DNA from 3 places in the Niveispirillum sp. GW835-FHT14G11 genome. Region 2 is predicted to be linked to each of the others. Evidence: predicted binding sites of a transcription regulator. Region 2 holds the regulator's gene; each other region holds the start of a gene.

Evidence for each region. Region 2 encodes PhoB, which activates phosphate uptake and scavenging genes when phosphate is short. Its sites were predicted from a motif close to TNTCATAAAACTGTCA; they were not measured.
Region 1: the regulator PhoB is predicted to act here: its motif matches at 3,584-3,599, upstream of AC1Q7F_RS03725 (DUF47 domain-containing protein).
Region 3: the regulator PhoB is predicted to act here: its motif matches at 4,100-4,115, upstream of AC1Q7F_RS19420 (PhoX family protein).

The regions. Positions count from the first base shown of each region.
Region 1 covers NZ_JBXAFZ010000002.1:18,656-26,509, forward strand. The annotation lists gene rutD (pyrimidine utilization protein D) at 1-621, opposite strand, end outside; gene rutC (pyrimidine utilization protein C) at 621-1,010, opposite strand; gene rutB (pyrimidine utilization protein B) at 1,034-1,765, opposite strand; gene rutA (pyrimidine utilization protein A) at 1,762-2,841, opposite strand; gene AC1Q7F_RS03720 (NUDIX hydrolase) at 3,040-3,462, opposite strand; gene AC1Q7F_RS03725 (DUF47 domain-containing protein) at 3,701-4,354, shown strand; gene AC1Q7F_RS03730 (inorganic phosphate transporter) at 4,371-5,366, shown strand; gene AC1Q7F_RS03735 (alpha/beta hydrolase) at 5,412-6,305, shown strand; gene AC1Q7F_RS03740 (TonB-dependent receptor domain-containing protein) at 6,501-7,854, opposite strand, start outside.
Region 2 covers NZ_JBXAFZ010000001.1:584,631-592,484, reverse strand. The annotation lists gene AC1Q7F_RS02915 (elongation factor P hydroxylase) at 1-227, shown strand, start outside; gene AC1Q7F_RS02910 (pyridoxal-phosphate dependent enzyme) at 311-1,690, shown strand; gene phoB (phosphate regulon transcriptional regulator PhoB) at 1,910-2,617, opposite strand; gene phoU (phosphate signaling complex protein PhoU) at 2,657-3,382, opposite strand; gene pstB (phosphate ABC transporter ATP-binding protein PstB) at 3,471-4,274, opposite strand; gene pstA (phosphate ABC transporter permease PstA) at 4,277-5,596, opposite strand; gene pstC (phosphate ABC transporter permease subunit PstC) at 5,589-7,052, opposite strand; gene AC1Q7F_RS02880 (substrate-binding domain-containing protein) at 7,185-7,854, opposite strand, start outside.
Region 3 covers NZ_JBXAFZ010000010.1:204,846-212,699, reverse strand. The annotation lists gene AC1Q7F_RS19430 (response regulator) at 1-89, shown strand, start outside; gene AC1Q7F_RS19425 (alkaline phosphatase D family protein) at 181-1,782, opposite strand; gene AC1Q7F_RS19420 (PhoX family protein) at 1,994-4,042, opposite strand; gene AC1Q7F_RS19415 (BMP family lipoprotein) at 4,316-5,323, shown strand; gene AC1Q7F_RS19410 (ABC transporter ATP-binding protein) at 5,360-6,943, shown strand; gene AC1Q7F_RS19405 (ABC transporter permease) at 6,940-7,854, shown strand, end outside.

The DNA.
Region 1 (7,854 bases), on a different contig from region 2:
CTTGGTGGCCACCACCAGGGTTGGGGCCGCCACCTGGCGCAGCCGTACATCCACATCGAAGGCACGCAAAGCCGCAATCCGACGTCGGATATTGTCCACCCCCTGGAAATGGGCGACCCCGTGCGCCTCCTCCGCCTCCAGCCTGTCGGCATTCTCCGCCATCCAGATGGCGGGATAGAGGAACAGGGGCTGGGCCTTCACGAACATCGGCACGCCGGATGTCGCCAGCAATTCCAGGCGCACATCGAAGCAGCGGCCGGAATGCGGGTCGGCCTTGCTCCAGGCATTGATCAGGATCAGCTTCTCCACCCGCTCCGGCACGCGCAGCGCCAGATCCAACCCGATCAACCCGCCCAGCGCATGGCCCATCAGGCTGAACCGGTTCACGCCCAGCCGGTCCGCGATCTCCAGCACGTCATCGGCCATGGCGGCGATGCCACCTGCTTCCGGCACCGTCCCCCCCGTGCGGCCCGTGCCGCGATGATCATAGGTCACGACCCGGAAATGCGGCGTCAGGGCGGGGATTTGGGCGGCCCAATAGGAGCCGGACCCGCCCAGCCCCGATGACAGGATCAGGACGGGGGCGTCCGCGTCGTCCCTGCCATGGGTCTCGACATGCATCACTGCTTCCCGATATGGGCGACCGTGGCGATTTCCACCAGCGCGTCCGGCTTCACCAGCCCGCACTGGATGCAATAGCGCGCAGGCTTGTCGCCGGGAAAATACTCAGCATAGACCTTGTTGACCGCCTGATAATTGGCCCAGTCGGTGATGAAGATATGGTTCATGGTCACATCCTCCATCGTGCCGCCCGCCGTTTCGATCACCGACTTGATAGTCTCCAGCACATGGCGCGTCTGGGCCCCGGCATCGCCGACATGGACCACGTCATTATTCTTGTCGAACGGCAGGGTGCCGGAGACATAGACGATGCCATCGGCCAGCGTGCCGGGCGAATAGGGGGCGATGGGCTTCTGCGTGCCCACCGGAACGATGATCTGCTTGGGCATATTTGCTGCTCCTGTTCTGATTGCTATCCGACGATTGGTGCCGCCTGTGAGATCACGCCGCAGAAATCATCCACGGTCGCCACCCAGCCGAAGAATTTCTCGACATTATAGACCGTGGCCTGCTGAATGAAGTCGGGGCCGAGATGGTGGGTTGCGTCCTCCAGCATCACCCCGAAATATTCCAGGTGGAAGGCGTCGCGCAGCGAGCTTTCCACGCAGACATTGGTGGCAATGCCCACGAACACCAGATTGCGGATGCCGCGCGCCCGCAGGATGCTGTCCATCTGCGTGTTGAAGAACCCGCTATAGCGGGTCTTCGGCACCAGAATGTCGCCGGGTTTGGGCTGCAGCTCATCGACGATGGCATAGTCCCAGGTGCCCTTGGCCAGCAGCTTGCCCTGCAATTCCGGCCGCGCCCGCATGGTCTTCAGGGCGTTGGATTTATGCCAGTTGGGCGAGCCCGGTCCCCCGGCCTCCACATAGTCGGGGTCCCAGCCATTCTGGAAATAGACCACCAGCACCCCGGCGGCCCGTGCGGCATCCAGCGTGCGCTTGATATTGGCGATGGTACCCTTGGCGCCCGCTATATCGAACCCGGCCAGATCGACATAACCGCCTTCCGTCGAATAGGCGTTCTGCATATCGACGACGACGACGGCGGTTTCCGACGGCTTCAGGCTGATCGGTTCCGGCCGTGCCGGCAGGGTGACGGATTTCGACCGTTCCGGCGGGGGAGTGTAGCCGGCCGTGCTCATACGGCGGCCTTGATATGCTGGCGACACTTCATCAGCGGCTGGATGCGGGTACCGAAATCCTCCACCCCCTTGACGAAATCATCGAAGGTCAGCAGCACGCCGCCCGTCCCCGGCACCGTCGGCACCTCGTCCAGCAGTCTTGCCACTGTCTCGTAAGACCCGACGATTGTGCCCATATTGATGTTCACCGCCGACACCGGATCGGCCATCTGCCGCACATTGGTGTCGGCCCCTGACTTGGTGTCGGCCGCCCCCTGCACGCCCAGCCAGGCGATGGCTTCCTGATCGGCGCCGGCCTTATAGTGCTCCCACTTGGCCCGTGCCGCCTCGTCCGTCTCGTCGGCGATGACCATGAACAGGACATAGGAGGACACCTCGCGTCCCGTCTTCTCTGCCGCCGCCCGCATGCGCTCCACCGTGGGGGCGAAGGCGGTGGGGGTGTTCACGCCCATGCCGAAGCAGAAATTATAGTCGGCATATTGCGCGGAAAAGGCCATGCCGGCATTGGATGACCCGGCACAGATCAGCTTGACCGGCGCCTGCGGTCGCGGCGACAGGCGGCAATCCTCCATCTGGAAATACTTGCCCTTCAGGTCGCTATGCCCCGTCGCCCATAGTTCGCGCAGGATGGTGGCATATTCCGCCAGATAGTCGTAGCGGTTGGCGAAATGCTCGTCCCCCGGCCACATGCCCATCTGCGAATATTCCGGCCGCTGCCAGCCGGTGACCAGGTTAACGCCGAAACGGCCATGGGAGATGCTGTCGATGGTGGCAGCCATGCGGGCCACGATGGCCGGCGGCATGACCAGGGTCGCGGCGGTGGCGTAGATCTTGATGCGGCTGGTCACGGCGGCCAGCCCCGACATCAGGGTGAAGCTTTCCAGGTTATGGTCCCAAAACTCGGTCTTGCCCCCGAAGCCGCGCAGCTTGATCATCGACAGCACGAAGTCCAGCCCGTGCTTTTCCGCTGACAGCGTGATCTGCTTGTTCAGATCGAAGCTGGGCTTGTACTGCGGCGCGTTCTCCGACAGCAGCCAACCATTATTCCCGATGGGAATGAAAACACCGACTTCCATCCTGCCTCCCCTGAAAGGTGACCTGGTCGAAACCTGGGAAAGCGGGACTGCATCGCAGGTTTCGTGCCAGAAGACCGATAATCGCGGAAATCAAGGAAACCTCGACCTGATGCTTGGCCGATCAAAGAACAGGCTACGCTCGTGAAACAGTCATTGCCAGCAAAAGCAGCGGATTGCATGGAAAGCGGGCAGAGATTCTCAATCCTCCCACTTCACCGCCAGCTTCTGGAAGATGTCCACCAATCCTGGCTCGCTGATCAGCACCACGGCTTCGGCCGGCGACAGCCAGCGGCGCTCGCGTTGGGTGCGCTCCGGCCAATCGGGCAGTTCCGCCGTGACCTCCAGCGTATAGACGCTGACATCGCAGGTGACGCAGCTGCCATCATCCAGGCGCTTGTCATATTCGTATGATCCGACGGGCTTCTTCTTGACCTTACCGCGCACGCCCGCTTCCTCGAACGCCTCGGTTGCGGCCATGTCCTGCGGATCGACATTCTTCTTGGCCCAGCCCTTGGGGATGATCCAACGCCGCGTCTCACGCGAGGTGACCAGAAGGATCTGCGGGCCGGCCGGGGTCATACGATACGGCAGGGCCGCATACTGGATTTTACGCTCACTCATCGACTTAGACTACACCTCGCACGAACTGCCTGAACAGCCACCCGTTCATGAAGCCGACGGGTAATCTGTCAGATTGCTTTTGAAGCATGAATTTCCGGTAAAGATGGATGGGCGCATTTCATGACTGTTTTATGACATTAACATTACAATCCCGCGTCGATCAATGATACAGCAGGGCCCACGCTGCGGCGTCGCCGCCGTCAGCCCCCCATTGCGATAGCGTTGATCGGGATAGAAGATGTTGAGCCTGTTCCGGGCCATGATGCCCCGCGAAGAGCGGTTTTTCGACCATTTCACCAACCATGCCCGTCTGGTCCTGGTCGCCGCCGAAGCGCTGCGCGACCTGGTGCGCAATGGCGACCAGCTGGAGATGCGGTTCCAGCGCATCCACCAGGCCGAAAACGACGCCGACAAGATCACCAAGGAGATCCAGGCGGCCGTCCATCGTTCCTTCATCGTGCCCTTCGACCGGTCCGACATCCAGGATCTGGCCAAGCGCATGGACGACATCATCGACCTGATCCAGGACGTGGCCCGTCACATGACGGAAGCCGGCCCCATGGAATATACGGCCGAGATGCACGCCCTGTCCGATCTGATCGTGCGGGCATCCGCCATCCTGCCGGAATGCCTGCCCAAGCTGCGCGACATTCCCCGCCATGTCACGGAAATGACTCGTATGACGCGGGAACTGTCGGAGCTGGAGAGCGACAGCGACCGCATCCTGCGGGCCGGCAAGGCGCGGCTGCGGCAGGAAAGCGGCGGTCTGGATGCCCCCATCACCTATCGCCAGGCGCTGATCCGCGAGATCCTGGAACTGATGGAAGCCGTGCTGGACGCGGGCGAGGATGTCGCCGACATCATCGACAGCATCATCGTCGACAACGTCTGATCCGGCGCCCCGCCCCATGGAACTGATCTCCCTGCCGATCCTGATCGGCCTGATCGCACTGGCTCTGGCGTTCGATTTCCTGAACGGCCTGCATGATGCGGCCAATTCCATCGCCACCGTCGTGTCCACGCGCGTGCTGTCGCCGCGCAATGCTGTGATCATGGCGGCCTTCTTCAACTTCATCGCCTTCGTGTTCTTCGGCACCCATGTGGCCAACACCATCGGCAAGGGCATTGTCGATGCCAATGTCATTGACGCGCCGGTGATCTTCGCGGCGCTGATGGGGGCCATCTTCTGGAACCTCGTCACCTGGTGGGGCGGCATTCCGTCTTCCTCCTCCCACGCGCTGGTAGGCGGTCTGGTGGGGGCGGGCGTGGCCAAGGCCGGTGTCGATGTCGTGGGGTCGGGCCTGATCAAGACGGCGGTGGCCATCGTCATCTCGCCCACGGTTGGCTTCATCCTGGCCATCACCCTGATGGTCATCGTCTCCTGGAGCTTCCGCCGCTTTTCCCCCTTCAAGGTGGACAAGGTGTTCCGCAGCGTCCAGATCGTCTCCGCCTCGCTCTACAGCCTGGGCCATGGCGGCAATGACGCGCAGAAGACCATGGGCATCATCGCCGTGCTGCTGTTCAGCCAGGGCTATATGCAAGACGGGTTTCATGTGCCCTTCTGGGTGGTGATCTCGTGTCAGGCCTGCATGGGTGCCGGCACGCTGTTCGGCGGCTGGAAGATCGTGCGGACCATGGGGTCGCGCCTGACCGACCTGAAGCCGGTCCATGGCAGCTGTGCGGAGACGGCGGGCGCCATCACCCTGTTCACGGCGACCTATATGGGTGTGCCGGTCAGCACCACCCACACCATCACCGGTGCCATCGTCGGCGTCGGGTCGGCGCGGCGCGCGTCGTCGGTGCGCTGGGGCTTGGCCCAGGGCATCCTGGTGGCCTGGGTCCTGACCATGCCGGCGGCCGCTGCCGTGGGGGCCGGCTTCTACTGGTTGACGCAGGTTCTGTAAGCACGCCACCATGGCGGGGTGCGTCACCGGAGGTTGCCAATCGTCATGCGTCGTTTCCTCGCCCCGCTTTGCGCTCTGTTCTTCGCCACGCCCACCCTGGCTGCCGATCTGCCGCCGCTGCTGACCTACAAAGAACTGTCGGCGCGGCCCCGGGTGACGGGCGGACTGCGCATCGCCTATGGGGCGGCGGCGCAGCAGTTCGGCGAACTCTGGCTGCCCACGGGGAACGGGCCGCATCCGCTGGTCATCCTGGTTCATGGCGGCTGCTGGCTGGCCGAATATGCGGGCTTCGACCTGATGGGGCCCATGTCGGCGGCGCTGCGTGACCAGGGCATCGCCGTCTGGAATATCGAGTATCGCAAGCTGGGGGAAGCGGGCGGCGGCTATCCCGGCACGTTCCAGGACGTGGCGGCCGCGGTGGACCATGTCCGCACCCTGGCCGGCACCTATCCGCTTGACCTGACCCGCGTGGTGCTGTCGGGCCATTCGGCCGGCGGTCACCTGTCATTATGGGCAGCAGGGCGCGGCAGCCTGCCTACCGACAGCCCGTTGAAGACCCCTGACCCGCTGCCCGTTCGCGGCGTGGTGTCCCTGGCCGGCATCGTCGACCTGCGGGATTATCACGTGCGCGGACCCGACGCGTGTGGCGGGCCCGGCACCATCGACCGGCTGATCGGCAGCGCCGAACGCCAGGGCAACCCGTTCGTCGACACCTCCCCCGGCGAAGCGCCGGTGAAGGACCTGCCCCTGACGCTGGTGTCGGGCACCCGCGACGCCATCGTTCCGCCCAGCTTCGCCCAGCATTACGCGGCCAAGGCGGCGGGACCGGAGCTGCGCGAGCTGGAGATCGACGGGGCGGGGCATTTCGAACTGATCACGCCGCAATCCGATGCCTGGGCGGTGATCCAGGCCGACATCCGCGACCGGTTGCGGCGGTGACCTTTAGGATGTGTCAGTTTTAGACAGGATCTTCTGTCCCGCCTTCCCGGCGAAGGCCGGGACCCAGGGGCCAAGCGCCCGACTTATCGGCAGATTTGATAGACGCTGCGTATAGATTTGATCCTGTGGCCCCTGGGTCCCGGCCTTCGCCGGGAAGGCGGATAAAATGGTGATTCTATTTAAATCTGACAGACTCTAAAACCGTGTCGTTGCCGCCATCCGCCAAGCCCGGCCGGTCAGGGGCTCATACTCCCCATCGCCATTGACGTCCCACCCATAGCCGTCGAACAGGTTCTGTACCTGGGCGCGCAGGCTGACCTCCCGTCCCCACATATCCACGTCCCGCCGCAGGCCCAGATCGACCAGCGTATAATCCGGCGCATCGGCCAGATTGTCGCCGCGCGCCGTGGTCTTCGCCCGGTGGTCCACGGTCAGATCCACCGACAGCCCTGCCAGGAAGTCCGGCGCATAATCCAGGCTGGCCTGCCATTGCAGCTTTGTCTGCCCCACGGGCCGCCGCCCGATCAGGCCATCACGCACCTCCGGCCCCTGCACCACCGGGTCCAGCAGCACGGCCCCCAGTACGACCGACAGGCCGGGCGCCGGGTTGCCGGACAGCGACGCCTCCACCCCCCGGTGCCGCACCGTGCCCAGGAAGCCGTAGATACCGTCCGCATCCACCCCGTCATAGGGGCGGCGCACATCGAAGACGGAACTGGTCAGCACCATGGGCCCCAGCCCGACCCGTACCCCCAGCTCGCGCTGCGTGGTCTTCACCGCTGGCAGCACCGCGTTGCGGTTCACGGCGGTGATGGGGGCCGATCCGCTTTCCTCCAGCCCGCGCGAATAGCTGGCATAGGTGACCAGGCCATTGTCGAACCGCCAGGCCGCGACCGCGTTATAAAGCCAGGGGGCCGACGATCCATGCGCCCGGCCGCCGGCACCGGGCCGCGTCGTCTTCGCGTAATCGGCCTTCTGCAGCCCTGCACCCACATCCAGCCGCCCATCCCAGGACAGGTTATAGGCCAGGCCCAGCGTATATTGTTGCACCCGGTCCACATCCTGGGGCACGTCGAAATCCACATTGGGCCGCGTCACCGACGGAGGCGCATCCAGGGGCCAGGGGCCGTAATCGACCTCCACATCCCCGCCCTTGTGGCTTTTCTTGGACAGGCCGCGCCCGGCCAGGCTCAGCGTATGGCCGGCCTTGCCGTCCAGCCATTGATAGGCCAGCGACGCCTCCCCCGACAGGGCTTCATAGCGGGTGGCGGGCAGCAGGACATGCAGCATCCGTCCCTGCCGGTCCGGGTCCACCGCCATCAGGGCGAAGGCGTCATAGGGCAGCCGGTGCACCGACCGGAACAGCCCGGCCCGCGCCACCAGCCCCTCGGCCAGGCCCGCATCCAGGATCAGGCCCTGATTTTCCGTCTCATACGCCCAATCGGCCCACGGCAAAGAATGGTCCACATCCCGGTTCACGCGGGGCGGCAGATAGGGGCCACCCGGCAGATAGCTGGGCACCACTTCGCTGTCATGCATGCGGTCCCAG
Region 2 (7,854 bases):
AAGAGGCGCTGGCCTCGCTTCTGGGCATCCTGTGGGAGGTGGAGTTGGGCCAGCCGGCCATCCTCGCCTTCCTGGAACAGAACTGGCTGGAAGGCTGGGATCGCCCGGCCTGCGCGCAGAATCTGGCCGACAATGTCGAACAGCTTTTCCAGGCGGGTTTGATCGCTGCGGATGGGCGGCCGTTTGCGCCGGAATCGTGCGTTGCGGGCGCCCGCGCCGCAGCTTGATGTCGTAATTCCACAAGCCCTTGCGGGGAAATCCAGGATGCGGTTCCCTGGTGGCAAAATCAATTGCCCCAGGGGGGATACCCATGTCCGCGACGCCCGCTTCGGCGCCTGCCATCCTGTCCATGATCGGCAACACCCCGATCGTCCGCATCACCCGTTTCGATACCGGCCCGTGCGAGCTGTATCTGAAGCTGGAGAACCAGAATCCCGGCGGCTCCATCAAGGACCGCATCGCGCTGAAGATGATCGAGGCGGCGGAGGCCGATGGCACGCTGGCCCCCGGCGGCACCGTGATCGAGGCGACGGCCGGCAATACCGGCCTGGGCTTGGCCCTGGTCTGCGCCGCCAAGGGCTATCGCCTGATCCTGGTCATCCCCGACAAGATGGCGACGGAGAAGATCAACAATCTCCGTGCCCTGGGTGCGCAGATCCATATCACCCGGTCGGACGTGGGAAAGGGGCACCCCGCCTATTACCAGGACATTGCCGAGCGCCTGTCGAATGAGATCCCCGGCAGCTTCTATGTCAACCAGTTCGCCAACCCGGCCAATCCCCGCGCGCATGAGGAATGGACGGGGCCGGAAATGTTCGCACAGATGGATGGCGATATCGATGCGGTGGTCTCCGGCATCGGGTCCGGCGGCACCTTCACCGGCCTGGGTGCCTTCTTCGCCAAGGCCAGCCCCAAGACGGAAATGGTGATCGGCGATCCCGCCGGCTCCATCATCGCCGATCTGGTGAACAAGGGCACGCATGACGAGCCCGGTTCCTGGGTGGTGGAAGGGGTGGGTGAGGATTTCGTGCCGCCCATCTGCGATCTCCAGTACGCCAAGGCCGCCTATTACGTCACCGATACCGAAAGCCTGAACGCCGCGCGCGACCTGCTGCGGCGGGAGGGCATCCTGGCCGGGTCGTCGTCGGGCACCCTGTTCGCCGCCGCCTTGAAATATTGCCGCGCCCAGACCACGAAGAAGCGCGTCGTCACCTTCGTCTGCGATACGGGCAACAAATACCTGTCGAAGATGTTCAATGACGCCTGGATGGAAGATCACGGCTTCACCCCGCGCGACCGGCACAACGACCTGCGCGACCTGATGACCCGCCGCTTCGACAAGGGCCAGGTGGTCACCGTCGGGCCGGAGGACACGCTGCTGACGGCGTACAAGCGCATGCGGATCAGCGACGTATCGCAGTTGCCCGTGATGGAGGGGGAGCGGGTGATCGGCATCCTGGATGAAAGCGACCTGCTGCTGCATGTCGAAAAGGACCCGGCCCGGTTCCGCGACAAGGTCTATACGGCCATGGTCAACCGGCTGGAAACCCTGCCCGTCACGGCGACCATGGCCGATCTGCGCGCCCTGTTCGACCGCAACATGGTGGCCATCATCATGGACGGCACTCTGTTCCTGGGCCTGCTGACCCGCACCGACGTGCTGAACCATCTGCGCCGGCAGTTGGGGTGATATCCGCTCGTAATGCTCTCCCCGTCATCCCAGCGAAAGCCGGGACGCAGGGGCCACAAGACAAACCTCGACGCTGCGTCGATCGAAGCTGCCGACAGGTCGGGTGCCTGGCCCCTGGGTCCCGGCTTTCGCCGGGATGACGAAACAGGGCTTATCTGCGAAACAATAACGGGCGCGGCCAACGGCAGCGCCCGTTATTGTTTCAACGCTCCCCAACACTCACATCGTCGTCTTGGTATCCAGCGCGTATCCCGCCGACCGGACGGTGCGGATCACGTCCTGCTCTTCCGTCTCGTTCAGCGCCTTGCGCAGGCGGCGGATATGCACGTCGACCGTCCGCAGCTCGACATAGACATCGTGGCCCCAGACGATGTCCAGCAGCTGCTCGCGCGAGAACACCCGGCCGGGATGCTGCATGAAATGGCGCAGCAGGGCGAATTCCTTGGGTCCCAGATGGATGTCGCGGCCGCCTCGGCGCACGCGGTGGGCGGCCAGATCCATGGAGATGTCGGAAAAGCGCAGCAGTTCCTCCGCCAGACCCGGCGAGGCGCGGCGCAGTACGGCGCGGATGCGGGCCACCAGTTCGGTGGGGCTGAACGGCTTGGACAGGTAATCGTCGGCACCGCTGTTCAGGCCACGCACCTTGTCCGCCTCCTCGCCCCGCGCCGTCAGCATGATGACCGGGGTCTCGCGGGTCTTGGGATTGCGGCGCAGCTGGCGGCAGACCTCCAGCCCGCTCATCAGCGGCAGCATCCAGTCCAGCAGGATCAGGTGCGGGCTGCGCTCGTCGGCCTGTAGCAGCGCTTCTTCCCCGTCACCGGCGGTGATGACCCGGAACCCTTCACGCTCCAGATTGTAGGTCAAAAGAGTGACGAGATCGGCTTCGTCTTCGACAACCAGGATCAGCGGCTTCAAGGCGGCGTTCATCGGTATCCCTGGGGGCTAGGCGGTTGCGGGCGGGGGCGATCAGCCCTCGCCCTCGGCCGGTTCGATGATGGTGAAGCTGGAATTATCGCCCTTGGGACGGGCACCGGTCAGCGGCTGGCCCTTGACCAGGAAATGCACCGTCTCGGCAATGTTGGTGGCATGGTCGCCGGCGCGTTCCAGGTTCTTGGCGATGAACAGCAGGTGCGTGCAGGGCGTGATGTTGCGCGGGTCTTCCATCATATAGGTCAGAACCTCGCGGAACAGGCTGGTATAGAGATCGTCCAGCTCCTCGTCCCGGTGCCAGGCGGCCACGGCCTTGTCGACATCGCGGTCGATATAGGCATCCAGCACATCCTTCAGCATCTCCTGCACCAGGCGGCCCATGCGCGGGATGGTCCCGGCGGGGCGCATGACCGGCAGCTGGGCCAGCGCGATGGAGCGCTTGGCGATATTGGCGGCATAATCGCCCGTGCGTTCCAGATCGGCGGAGATCTTCAGGGCGGCCAGCACCTCGCGCAGATCGACGCCCACCGGTGCACGCAGCGCCAGCATGCGGATGGCATCATGTTCGATCTGGCGCTCGAACTCGTCCAGCCGGGCGTCGCCCTGCATGACTTTGGTGGCGCCCTCAACATCGCGGCGGCCCACGGCCTGCACGGCCGCTTCCACCTGCGCCTCCACCACGCCGCCCATCTGGGCGATCTGGTTGGACAGGCGCTGCAATTCCGCCTCGAAGGACTTGACGGTATGTTCGGTCGGCGACATGGACGTGGGTCCTCGGATTGTGGGGCGGGTCGGCGATCACCCGCAGGTCAGGTCGAGCGGAGCGAGCCCTGACCTGCGGTGATAGGCATCAGCCATACCGACCGGTGATATAGCCCTGGGTGCGCTCGTCACGCGGGTTGGTGAAAATCTCTTCCGTGTCGCCCACTTCCACCAGGTCGCCCAGGTGGAAGAAGGCCGTGCGCTGGGAGACGCGGGCGGCCTGCTGCATGTTGTGGGTGACGATGGCGATGGTGAAGCTTTCGCGCAACTCGTCGATCAGCTCTTCGATATGCGCGGTGGCGATGGGGTCCAGGGCCGAGCAGGGCTCGTCCATCAGGATCACTTCCGGGCTGACGGCCACGGCGCGGGCGATGCACAGGCGCTGCTGCTGACCACCCGACAGGCCGGTACCCGGCTCCTGCAGGCGGTCCTTCACCTCGTTCCACAGGCCGGCGCGCTTCAGCGAGGTCTCGACGATTGCGTCGAACTCGTCCTTGCGGGTGGCCAGGCCGTGCAACTTGGGTCCGTAGGTGACATTCTCATAGATCGATTTCGGGAACGGGTTCGGCTTCTGGAACACCATCCCGACCCGGGCGCGCAGCTGCACCACGTCCAGCTTCGGATCATAGATGTCCTGACCATCCAGCAGGATCTGGCCTTCGACGCGGCAGATGTCGATCGTGTCGTTCATGCGGTTCAGGGTCCGCAGGAAGGTCGATTTGCCACAGCCCGAGGGGCCGATCATGGCCAGCACCTCGTTGCGGTAGATATCGACATTGACGCCGTGCAGGGCGCGCTTGGCGCCGTAATACACCTTCACGTCGCGGGCTGACACCTTCACCGTCTGGGTGGAGGCGGCTTGCACGGGCTTGTTCAAGGTCATGCTGTCCATTCTTACCACCGACGTTCGAATTTCTTGCGCAGCCAGATGGCGGCGCCGTTCATCATGATCAGGAAGGCCAGCAGCACGAGGATGGCGGCCGAGGTCAGTTCGACGAAGCCGCGCTCTGGCTTGTCCGACCACATGAAGATCTGCACGGGCATGACGGACGAGCTGTCCAGCAGGCTGTCCGGGGCCGAGGTGATGAAGGCGTTCATGCCGATCATCAGCAGCGGTGCCGTCTCACCCACGGCATGGGCCATGCCGATGATGGTGCCGGTCATGATGCCCGGCATGGCCAGCGGCAGCACATGGTGCAACACGGCCTGAAGCTTCGACGCGCCCATGCCCAGCGCCGCCTCCCGGATTGAGGGCGGAACGCCCTTCAGCGACGCGCGGCTGGCGATGATGATGGTGGGCAGCACCAGCAGGCCCAGCACCAGGCCGCCGACCAGCGGGGCCGAGCGCGGCATGCCGAAGAAGTTCAGGAACACCGCCAGACCCAGGAGACCGAACACGATGGAGGGCACGGCCGCCAGATTGTTGATATTGACCTCGATGATCTCGGTGAAGCGGTTCTTCGGCGCGAACTCTTCCAGATAGACCGCCGCCGCGACACCGATGGGCAGGGCCGTGAACAGGGTCACCGCCATGGTCAGCAAGGTACCGACGGCCGCCCCCAGCAGACCCGCCAGTTCGGGATAGTTGCTGTCGCTGGCCGTGAAGAAGGTGGTGTTGAAGGCCGTCCGCACGTCGCCGCGCTGTTCCAGCGTATCGAACCAGACCAGTTGCTTGTCGTTGATCGGCCGCTGCACCTCCGGCAGATCACGGTCGATGCCGCCCTTCATGATCTGGTTGATGCCGTCCGAGGCCGGCAGCCAGATCTCCACCGTCTGGCCGACCAGGGCCGGGTCCTTATCCAGCATCTTGCCAAGGCGCACGCCAGCCACCGGGCTGATCAGCCCGCGCACGTCGCGCTTCTCGATACGGCCGGTGACCTCGGGGAACTCCTTGTACAGGGCTTCGCTCACCAGGGTCTGGAAGGCACCGCGATCCCATTCGGCCGGGTTGCCGGTGCCCTGCGGATCGATGACGCTGGCATCGATGCTAACGGCCAGCTTCACTTCCGTCTGGAAGAAGGCCGAAGTGCCTTCCTTCAGCAGGGTGGACAAGAGGATGACCAGCATGGCGCAGGCGAAGACGATCGCCAGGATGCCATACAAGCGGAAGCGTCGTTCGGCGGCATAGCGCGCCTTCAGTCGCCTGGTTGCAATGTCGCCAGTGTGGAAGGACACGGGGAGGGCTGCCTGCATCGGCTCTGCGATCTCAGTCATATTTTTCCCGGTATTTCTGGACGATACGGAGGGCGACGACGTTCAGCGCCAGGGTCACCAGGAACAGGACCAGACCCAGGGCGAAGACCGACAGCGTCTTGGCACTGTCGAACTCCTGGTCGCCGACCAGAATGGACTTGATCTGCACGGTGACGGTGGTGACGCTGGCCAGCGGGTTCAACGTCAGGCTGGCCTGCAGACCGGCGGCCATCACCACGATCATCGTCTCGCCGATGGCGCGGCTGACGGCCAGTAGCAAGGCACCGACGACACCGGGCAGGGCCGCGGGCAGCACCACCTGTTTGATCGTCTCCGACTTGGTCGCCCCCAGGCCGTAGGACCCGTCGCGCAGCGACTGCGGCACGGCATTAATCACGTCGTCGGCCAGGGAGGAGACGAAGGGCACGATCATCACGCCCATCACGATGCCGGCGGCCAGCGCGCTCTGCGAGGAGATGGGGATGCCGAAGAAGGCGCCCAGGTCGCGGATGAACGGCGCCACGGTCAGGATGGCGAAGAAACCATAGACCACGGTGGGCACGCCGGCCAGGATCTCCAGTACCGGCTTCACCAGGCCGCGCACCCGCCGGGGGGCGTATTCGGACAGGTAGATGGCTGACATCAGGCCGACCGGGGCCGCCACCAGCATGGCGATGGTGGCGATCAGCAGCGTGCCGGTGAACAGTGGAATGGCACCGAAGGCCCCGGACGAGCCCGCCTGGTCGGCACGCATCGCCGTCTGCGGCGACCATTGCAGGCCGAACAGGAACTCCGTGATCGGCACCTTGGTGAAGAACCGGATGCTTTCGAACAGCAGCGACAGCACGATGCCAACCGTGGTCAGCACCGCGATGGTGGAGCAGATCACCAGCAGCGTGGTGACGATGCGTTCCACATTGTTGCGCGCCCGGAAAGCGGGGCTGATCTTCGACCAGGTGTAGGCCAGGGCGCCGCCGGCCAGCGCCACGACGGCACCGAACAGGGTCCAGTCCGACAGGCCGCGCAGCTGCGTCATATGCGACGCCGCCGGCTGGATGGCGTCGATGACGGCCGGATTCACATATTGCGCCTGCCCGATGGCCAGATTGCCGACATTGATCAGCAGCAACTGGCGGTGCGTCTGGGTCAGGGCAGAGGCGCCATCGGCGATGGAGGTCAGCAGCGTCTCCAGCTCGGCCGGCGCCAGCATGACGCGCGCCCAGGCCTCCAGCTGTTCCGGCGACATCGACGACAGCACGATCCAGTCCATGACGGCGCCACGCAACGCCACCCAGGCCAGGATCAGCACCAGGGCCGGAAGACCGGCCCAGAGCGCCATGTAGGAACCATAATAACTGGGGACGGAGTGCAGATTGGCGATGCGCCCGCCGGCAATTGCCACGGCCCTGTTGCGTCCCAGCCAGAATCCAGCCAGCGACAGGAACAACAGGACGGCAACGGTCAAAGTGACTGACATAGGTTTTAATCCGCCGCTGTCAGGGGGATCCGGTTGCACGGCAAACCGGCGGCATCAGGTCTGACACCGCCGGTTCCGCCATCTGCTTATACACCGGGTCGGCACGAGAGTCCGCGCCGACCCGGCTGCACATCACGACGCCGGCTTGGCCATCGGGGTCAGCTTCTGCGCGGCGGCTTCGGACATCTTGCGCTTGTCGGCCGGCAGCGGCACCAGGCCCTTGTCGGCCAGATAGCCTTCGTCGCCCATCGCACGCTCCGACGCGTACTCGGCCAGGAATTCCTTCAGGCCGGGGATCACGCCGAAATGCTGGTTCTTGAAGTAGACGAACAGCGGGCGGGAGATCGGGTACTGACCATTGGCGATGGTCTCGTACTTCGGCTCGATGCCGTTGACCGTCAGGCCGTGCAGCTTGTCCTGGTTCTCTTCCAGGTAGCTGTAGCCGAAGATGCCGAAGGCGTTCGGGTTGGCACCCAGACGCTGCACGATCACGTTATCGTTCTCGCCGGCTTCGACATAGGCGCCATCCTCACGGACGGTCTTGCAGACGGCGGCGTGACGGGTGGCGTCCAGGGCCTTGATGGCCGGGAATTCCTTGCAGCCCGGCTCCATCACCAGCTCGACCCAGGCGTCGCGGGTGCCGGACGTCGGCGGCGGGCCCAGAACTTCGATCTCGATCGCCGGCAGGGAGGCGTCGACATCCTTCCAGGTCTTGAAGGGGTTGGCGACGACCTGACCGTTGACTTCCACTTCCTTGGCCAGTGCGGCGAACAGCTGGGCCTTGGTCACGTTGAAGGGCTTG
Region 3 (7,854 bases), on a different contig from region 2:
GCCTGGGCGTGGTCAGCCGCACCCAGGCCGCCATCGTGGCCAGCAAACTGGCCTTGTCGCCGGTGGAGGCGCAGGCGGAGGCGTCCTGAGGGTGTCGGGTTGAGATAGAATCTTCTCTCCCGCCTTCCCGGCCTTCACCGGGAAGGCGGCAATATAGAGGTCTGCGAGCTACCTCGCCTCCTACCCCTTCTGCACCCCCGGCTTGTTCGGATCGACCGCGAACTTGGCGCGCGAGGACAGTTTGCCGCCGGGCGTCGTCACCTGGTCCAGCACTTTCAGGTCCATGGTCAGCTGCTTAGGTGTGACCTCGCACAGGCCGTAACCACGCTGGTCGTTGATCATCTTGATATGCGGGTTCTCCGCCAGCATGCCCTTGGCCGCCGGCCGTTCCAGCCCGCCATCGCCACCGGACGAGATGGAGGTGATGACGAACTCGCTGGCCACGACCTTGCTGGCCGGGTCCTTGTCGTCATAGATGACGTTGCCGATGATGTTCTGATGCTCGTCGCCGGTCAGGACCACGGCGTTGCGGATATTGTTGCCCTCGATCTGGCGCAGCAGGCGGGCCCTCGCCACGCGGTACGGGTCCCAGGTATCCAGGTTGCGGATATTGGCCTCGCCCGGCTCCCGGTCGCACGGCATCAGCATCACCTGCTGGGCCAGCAGGTTGAAGCGGGCCTTGCCACCCGCCAGACCGTCGAACAGCCATTTCTCCTGCGCCTCGCCCAGCACGGTCAGGGCGGGATTGTCGATATCGGGGCAGGCGGGGCGGAAGCCGTCGCGGCAGGGTTGGTCGCTGCGATACTGGCGGGTGTCCAGCACATGCATGTCGATCAGGTCGCCGAAAGCGAATTTCCGGTACAGCTGCATGCGCGCGCCGTCGGGCAGGGAGGTGCGGCGGAACGGCAGATGCTCGTAATAGGCCTGGGCGGCGGCGGCCCGGCGCAGGCGAAAGATGTCCGGTGGCGTGCCGTCCCAGTTGAAGTCGCTGGCCCAGTTATCCACGATCTCATGATCGTCCCAGACGGCGATCCAGGGGGCGGCCGCATGGGCCTTTTGCAGGTCGGTATCCAGCTTGTACTTGGCATAGCGACGGCGATAGTCGTCCAGCGACACGGGGTCGGGCAGGTCGGCCCGGCGCGGCGTGGGCACGGTGTCGTCCAGATGCCGGCTGAAGAAGAACGGCCGCGACACGCCTTCATAGATGTAGTCGCCGTAATGATAGACGAAATCCACCTCCTCCCGCGACAGATGGTCGAAGGCGGTGAACAGCCCCTGGTCGTAATTCTGGCAGCCGGCGACGGCAAAGCGCACCTTCTGCACGGGCCCACCGGCGGCGGGTGCGGTCACGGCACGGCCCTGCAACGACCGATGGTCGCCGCAGCGGAACCGGTACCAGTAGGGCCGGGCCGGCAGCAGCCCCGCCACCTCCACATGCACGGCATGGCCCAGTTCGGGGTGGGCCAGGGCGGTGCCCTTGGCCGCCACCTTGCGGAACTGCCGGTCCTCCGCCACTTCCCAATCGACGGGGATGATGTCGCTGGACATGCCATAGAAGGGGTCCAGCGGCCGGGGCGCCAGCCGCGTCCAGATCACGAAACCATCCGGCCAGGGCTCGCCCGAGGCCACGCCCAACTGGAACGGATAATCGATGAAATTGACGGCGCCGAAGGCCAAACGGGGGGCCACCGGGATCGCCAATGCCGTCACCGCCAGGGCGCCGGCCCCGCGCAGCAATTGGCGGCGGGACAAGGCAAGCGTGGACGGCAGGACGGATTTCATCAAGGACGACCCATGGAAAACACCCCGTCCAGGCCGCCGCCACGGCGGGCCGGTCAGACAGCGCATGTGCAAAGGGGGACGAGCCGGCCGGCCGGTTTCGTCACTTCTGCTTGTGACAGAGGTCGGGGCGGATTTGCAAGTGTCCGATGCGTTGCAACATGACGAGGAGGGGGGCAGGGCGGTGGCACGCCCGCCACCGCCGCCAGCCCGCTTACACCCCGATCACGCCCCCGCCCTTCTTGGTGATGGCCACCACCGACGGGCGGGCCGGCATATTGTCCTTGAAGTCGGGCCAGCGGGTGCCGGGATCGGCGAAGGTGCCCTGCTTGTTGTGGGACTTGGTGAACTGATCCACCGCATCCGATCCCGGATGCTGGACGGAGATGAACAGGCTCTGGTCGTCGGGCGTGAAGCTGGGGCCGGTCAGTTCCGCCCCCACCGGCACGCGGAAGAACAGCCGTGCGGTACCGCGCATCGGCCCTTCGGTCTCTACCGCCCAGATGCCGTCCGACGAACCGGACGTCCATTGCCATTTGGCCCCCTGGTCGGTGCCCACCCACAGGCGGCCCGTGCTGTCGAAGGCGCAATTGTCGGGGCAGGAGAACCAGCCATTCTCCGTCGTCGCCTTGTTGAAGCTGGCGCCGGTCTTGGGATCGGCCGGGTTGCCGGCCTTGACCAGGATTTCCCATTTGAACTTAGGTGCAGCATGGTCGCCGCCGGGCGGGTGCATCTCCACGATATGGCCCCAACTGTTGGCCGGGCGCGGATTGGCTGCGTTTGGCTTGGACTGGGATGCATGATGGGGCAGGTCGGGCAGCCGGTCGTCATTGTTGGTCAGCATGACATAGACCAGGCCGGTCTTGGGATTGACCTCGATATCCTCCGGCCGGTCCATGCGCGTCGCTCCCAGCAGGGTGGCGGCGATGCGGGCGGAGATGACGACGTCGCCCTGGTCCTTGAAACCGTTGGCCGCCGTCAGCGGCCCCTGGCCATGGACCAGCGGCAGCCAGCTGACCGTGCCATCGGCATCGAACCGCGCCACGGACAAGGTACCCTCGTCCAGCAGCTTCATGTTGGCCTTGCGGTCGGCCGGGTTGTACGTGCCCTTGGAGATGAAGCGGTACACATGCTCGAACCGCTGGTCGTCGCCCATATAGACGACGGCGCGGCCATCCTTGTTCAGGGTGACGCCAGCACCTTCATGCTTGAACCGGCCCAGCGCCGTCAGCTTGCGCGGCGTGCTGGTCGGGTCATAGGGGTCGATCTCCACGATCCAGCCATAGCGATTCGCGGCATAGATCTCCTTGTTGATATGGAACCTTTCATGGAACCGGCCCCACTGGTACCAGGGCGACGGCACCGTCATGCGGTCGTAATTGCGCTGTTCGGGATGGGACTGGTCGATCGTGCCCATGAAATAGCCGTCGATATTCTCCTCCCCCGACAGGACCGTGCCCCAGGGGGTGACGCCACCGGCGCAATTGTTCAGCATGCCGATGATTGTGCGGCCTTCAGGATCATCCTTGGTCTTCATCCGCGCATGACCGGCGGCGGGACCGGTCACGGCCATCCTGGTGTTCAGGGCGTTGATGCGACGGTTGAATTTGCCGCCCTTTACATAGGCCCATTTGCCATTGGCGCCGCGCTTGACCTCCACGATGGTGCCGCTATGGGCCGCCATCTCGATATCCACCATCTCCTTGGTGACGGCTTCGGGTGGGTACCGGTCCTGGCCCTCGGGCACCAGGCCCGGGAACATCATCTCGGCTTGCGTATATTCATGGTTCACCCACAGCAGGCCGTGGTCGGCATTCTTCGATCCCTGGGGCAGCGGGTAGAAGGCGGTGAAGTCGTTATTGTAGCCGAACTGCTTCAGCTGGGCCTCGGCCGTCTGCTTCAACGGGTCGAATTCCGGGCTGTCGGCGAACAAAGGGTCACCCCAGCGGATCAGCACGTCGGCGTCATAGCCGGGCGCCACATGGTGCTTGGCATCGACGCCCCGGGCCAGTTCCTCGAACTTGAAGCCGAATCCGGTCTGGCCGCCGGCGGCCTGGGCGTGGGCCTCCCCCGTCAGGAACGGGGCCGGGATGGCGGGGGCGAAGGCGGCGATGGCGCTGGTACCCAGCATGCCGCGCAGGATGTCGCGCCTTCCCAGCCGCTGCTGCACCACTTCGCCGAAAGTCGGCTCGGTTTCCGGCGAGGAGCCCGTGTCCTGGATGGCCTCGAACTCTTCTTGGGTCAGGAATCGATTGTCGGCCATGGGCGGGGGCTCCAGTGCAATGGTGATGGGACTTGTCCGGTTCATACGCTCCGGATGCTACAGTTATTTGACAGCTGCAAGCCATACCGGCACGGCGGCGATGTGACACAGCCGACAGATTCCGCATCGCAGGCAAGGGAAGGGGGCTTTGTCACCTTGCCGTGCGCCTGCGAACTGGCTAGCTTCACAGGCTGGTATGATTGCTGGGACCCTTTCCCGGTGGTGCCCTGAAGCAGGGGGGCCGCCACGGGCCCGCTGTTCGGAACGGAGCCGATGAAGTTTACCCGTCGTGCCGCCTGTGCGGCCCTTGCCCTGTTCATGTCCACCGCCGCGACCTTTGCCCCGGCCTTGGGATTCGAACCCGCCATCGTCTTCGACATGGGGGGCCGCTTCGACAAGTCCTTCAATGAAGGCGCCAATAACGGGGCGGAGAAGTTCAAGAAGGATACCGGCGTCAATTTCCGCTGGTTCGAGGTGACGAACGAGGCGCAGCGCGAGCAGTTCCTGCGCCGGCTGGCCAGCCGCAATGCCGACATCATCGTCTCCGTCGGTTTCTCCATGGCGCCGTCGGTGGAGAAGGTGGCCAAGGAGTTCCCGAATGTCCGTTTCACCCTGATCGACGGCAATGTCGACCTGCCCAATGTGCAGTCGATCGAGTTTGCCGAGCATGAGGGTTCCTATCTGGTCGGTGTGCTGGCGGCGCTGGCCAGCAAGACCGGCACCGTCGGCTTTGTCGGCGGCATGGACATCCCGCTGATCCGCCGCTTCGCCTGTGGCTATGAGCAGGGCGTGAAGGCCACCAATGCCAAGGCGAATGTCGTCGCCAACATGGCCGGCAGCACGCCTGCCGCCTGGGCCGACCCCACCCGGGGCAGCGAGCTGGCCAAGAGCCAGTTCGACCGCGGGGCCGACGTGATCTTCGCCGCCGCCGGCCAGACCGGCATGGGCGTGCTGCAGGCGGCATCGGATGCCGGCAAGCTGTCCATCGGTGTGGACAGCAACCAGAACCACCTGTTCCCCGGCAAGGTCCTGACCAGCATGGTCAAGCGCGTGGATGTCGCCGCCTATGAGGCGTTCAAGACCGCGCAGGACGGCACCTGGAAGGCCGGCCATCGCCGCCTGGGCCTGAAGGAGGACGGCGTGGGCTGGGCCTTCGACGACAATAACAAGGCGCTGATCACGCCCGCCATGCAGGCGGCTGTGGACAAGGCCACGGCGGAGATCAAGGCCGGCACCCGTGTCGTCGCCAATTATGACGACGCCAAGGGCTGCAAATACTGATCGCCTTGTTCCGATCTCCGCGTTTGAGCAGGTACCATGTCGGCCGCCCATAACATTGTTTCCCCCGCCTGGGCGGTCGAGCTTGTCGGCATCGACAAGCGATTCGGCCCCGTCCATGCCAATCGCGACGTGACGCTGCGTTTCGCGCCGGCCAGCATCCATGGGCTGGTGGGCGAGAACGGGGCCGGCAAGTCGACCCTGATGAGCATCCTGTACGGCTTCTACGAGGCCGATGCGGGCGACATCCTGGTGCGCGGCAAACAGGTCGCCATCCGCACGCCGCAGGATGCGATCAAGCTGGGCATCGGCATGGTCCACCAGCATTTCATGCTGGTGGAGACCTTCACGGTGCTGGAGAATCTGCTGCTGGGTCATGAGGGCGGGCCCGTGCTGGGCCCGGCCATGGAGCGGGCCAGGGCAGAAGTGCGGGAACTGGAGCGGCAGTTCGGCCTGGAAGTGCCGCTGGACGCCCTGGTCTGCGACCTGCCCGTGGGCGTGCAGCAGCGGGTGGAGATCCTGAAGGCGCTGTATCGCGGGGCGGAGGTGCTGATTCTGGACGAGCCGACGGCCGTGCTGTCGCCGCCGGAGGTGGAGCAGCTGTTCCGCATCCTGGAACGGCTGCGCCAGCAGGGCCGCACCGTCCTGCTGATCACCCACAAGCTGAAAGAGATCATGGCCATCACCGACCGCGTGTCGGTGCTGCGCCGGGGGCAGGTGGTGGCGGAATTCGTCACCGCCGACACCGACCGTCAGGCCCTGGCCGATGCCATGGTGGGCCGCAAGACCTCGCTTTTAGTGGATAAGGCGCCGGCCAGTCCGGGTGCGGTGCTGCTGTCGGCGCAGCATGTGAACGTGGTCGACGGGCGCGGGGTCACCACCTTGAAGGATGCCTGCCTGAGCGTGCGGGCCGGCGAGATCGTGGGTATCGCCGGCGTGGCCGGCAACGGCCAGTCGGAATTACTGGAAGTGCTGTCCGGCATGTCCCGTTTCGAAAGCGGAATGATCACGCTGAAGGGCGGGGAGATCGGCCCGTCGGCCAAATATGACGCGGCCGAGGCGCGTCGGCGCGGTCTGGCGCATGTGCCGGAAGACCGGTTGAAGCTGGCCGTGATCAAGGAATTCCCGGCGCATGAGAGCGCCATCCTGGGCTATCACCAGGACAAGGCGCTGTCCAGGGGCTGGCGACTGGATTGGAAGCGAGCGATTGCCAAGACCGTTTCGTTGATGGAACGGTTTGATGTGCGCCCGGCCGACCCGCATCTGCGCACCTCCCTGTTCTCCGGCGGCAACCAGCAGAAGCTGGTGATGGCGCGGGAGATGGAGCGCGAGCCCGATATATTGCTGGTGGGCCAGCCGACTCGCGGCGTGGATATCGGCGCCATCGCCTTCATCCACCGCCAGCTGGTTGGCCTGCGCGACCGGGGCCGGGCCATCCTGCTGGTCTCGGCCGAGCTGGACGAGATCCTGGCCCTGTCCGACCGCATCCTGGTGATGTGCGACGGGGAAATCGTGGGCGAGCTGTCGGCGGAAGAGGCAACCGAAGGCCGGATCGGCACGATGATGGCGGGCATCAAGGACGCACCCGCCACGGAAGTTGTTGCTGAAGGGGTGTCGGCATGAGTGCGGGCGGTTCCGACAATCTTCCCTGGTGGGTGACGGGCCTGCTGCTGCCGGTGATCAATGTCGCCCTGGCGCTGCTGGTCTCCGCCCTGGTCATCCTGGCCATCGGCGAGGACCCGGTCGGGGCGCTGGGCACCATGCTGCGCGGTGCCGTCGGCACGGGGGAGGGCATCGGCTATACGCTTTATTACGCCACCAGCCTGATCTTCACGGCCCTGGCCGTGGCCATCGCCTTCCATGGCGGGCTGTTCAATATCGGCGGCGAGGGCCAGGCCTATATTGGCGGGCTGGGCGTTGGGCTGGTCTGCCTGGCCCTGCCCGGCTGGCCCTGGTGGGCGGCCCTGCCGCTGTCGGTGCTGGGCGGGGCGGCGTTCGGGGCGCTGTGGGCGGCGATTCCGGGCTGGCTGCAGGCCTATCGCGGCAGCCACATCGTCATCACCACCATCATGTTCAATTTCATCGCGTCGTCGCTGATGGTCTATTTGATGGTCAATGTGCTGATCAAGCCGGGCCAGATGTCGCCGGAGAGCGAGGCGTTCAGCGCGTCGATGTTCCTGCCGATGATGGCCGACATGATGGCCGCCATCGGGGTGGAGATGGATAGCTCGCCCTTGAACTTCTCCCTGTTCCTGGCGCTGCTGGCCTGTGCGGCCGTCTGGGCCTTCATCTGGCACACGCGCTGGGGCTTCGCGCTGCGTGCCACGGGGGCGAACGAGAATGCCGCCCTTTATGCCGGCATCGACCCGAAGAGGATCATCGTCGTCACCATGGCCCTGTCGGGTGCCTTGGCCGGTCTGCTGGGCGTGAACGAGCTGCACGGGGTGCAGCACCGGTTGATGTTGAATTTCCCGGCCGGGCTGGGCTTCACCGGCATCGCCGTGGCGCTGATGGGCCGCAACCATCCGGCCGGC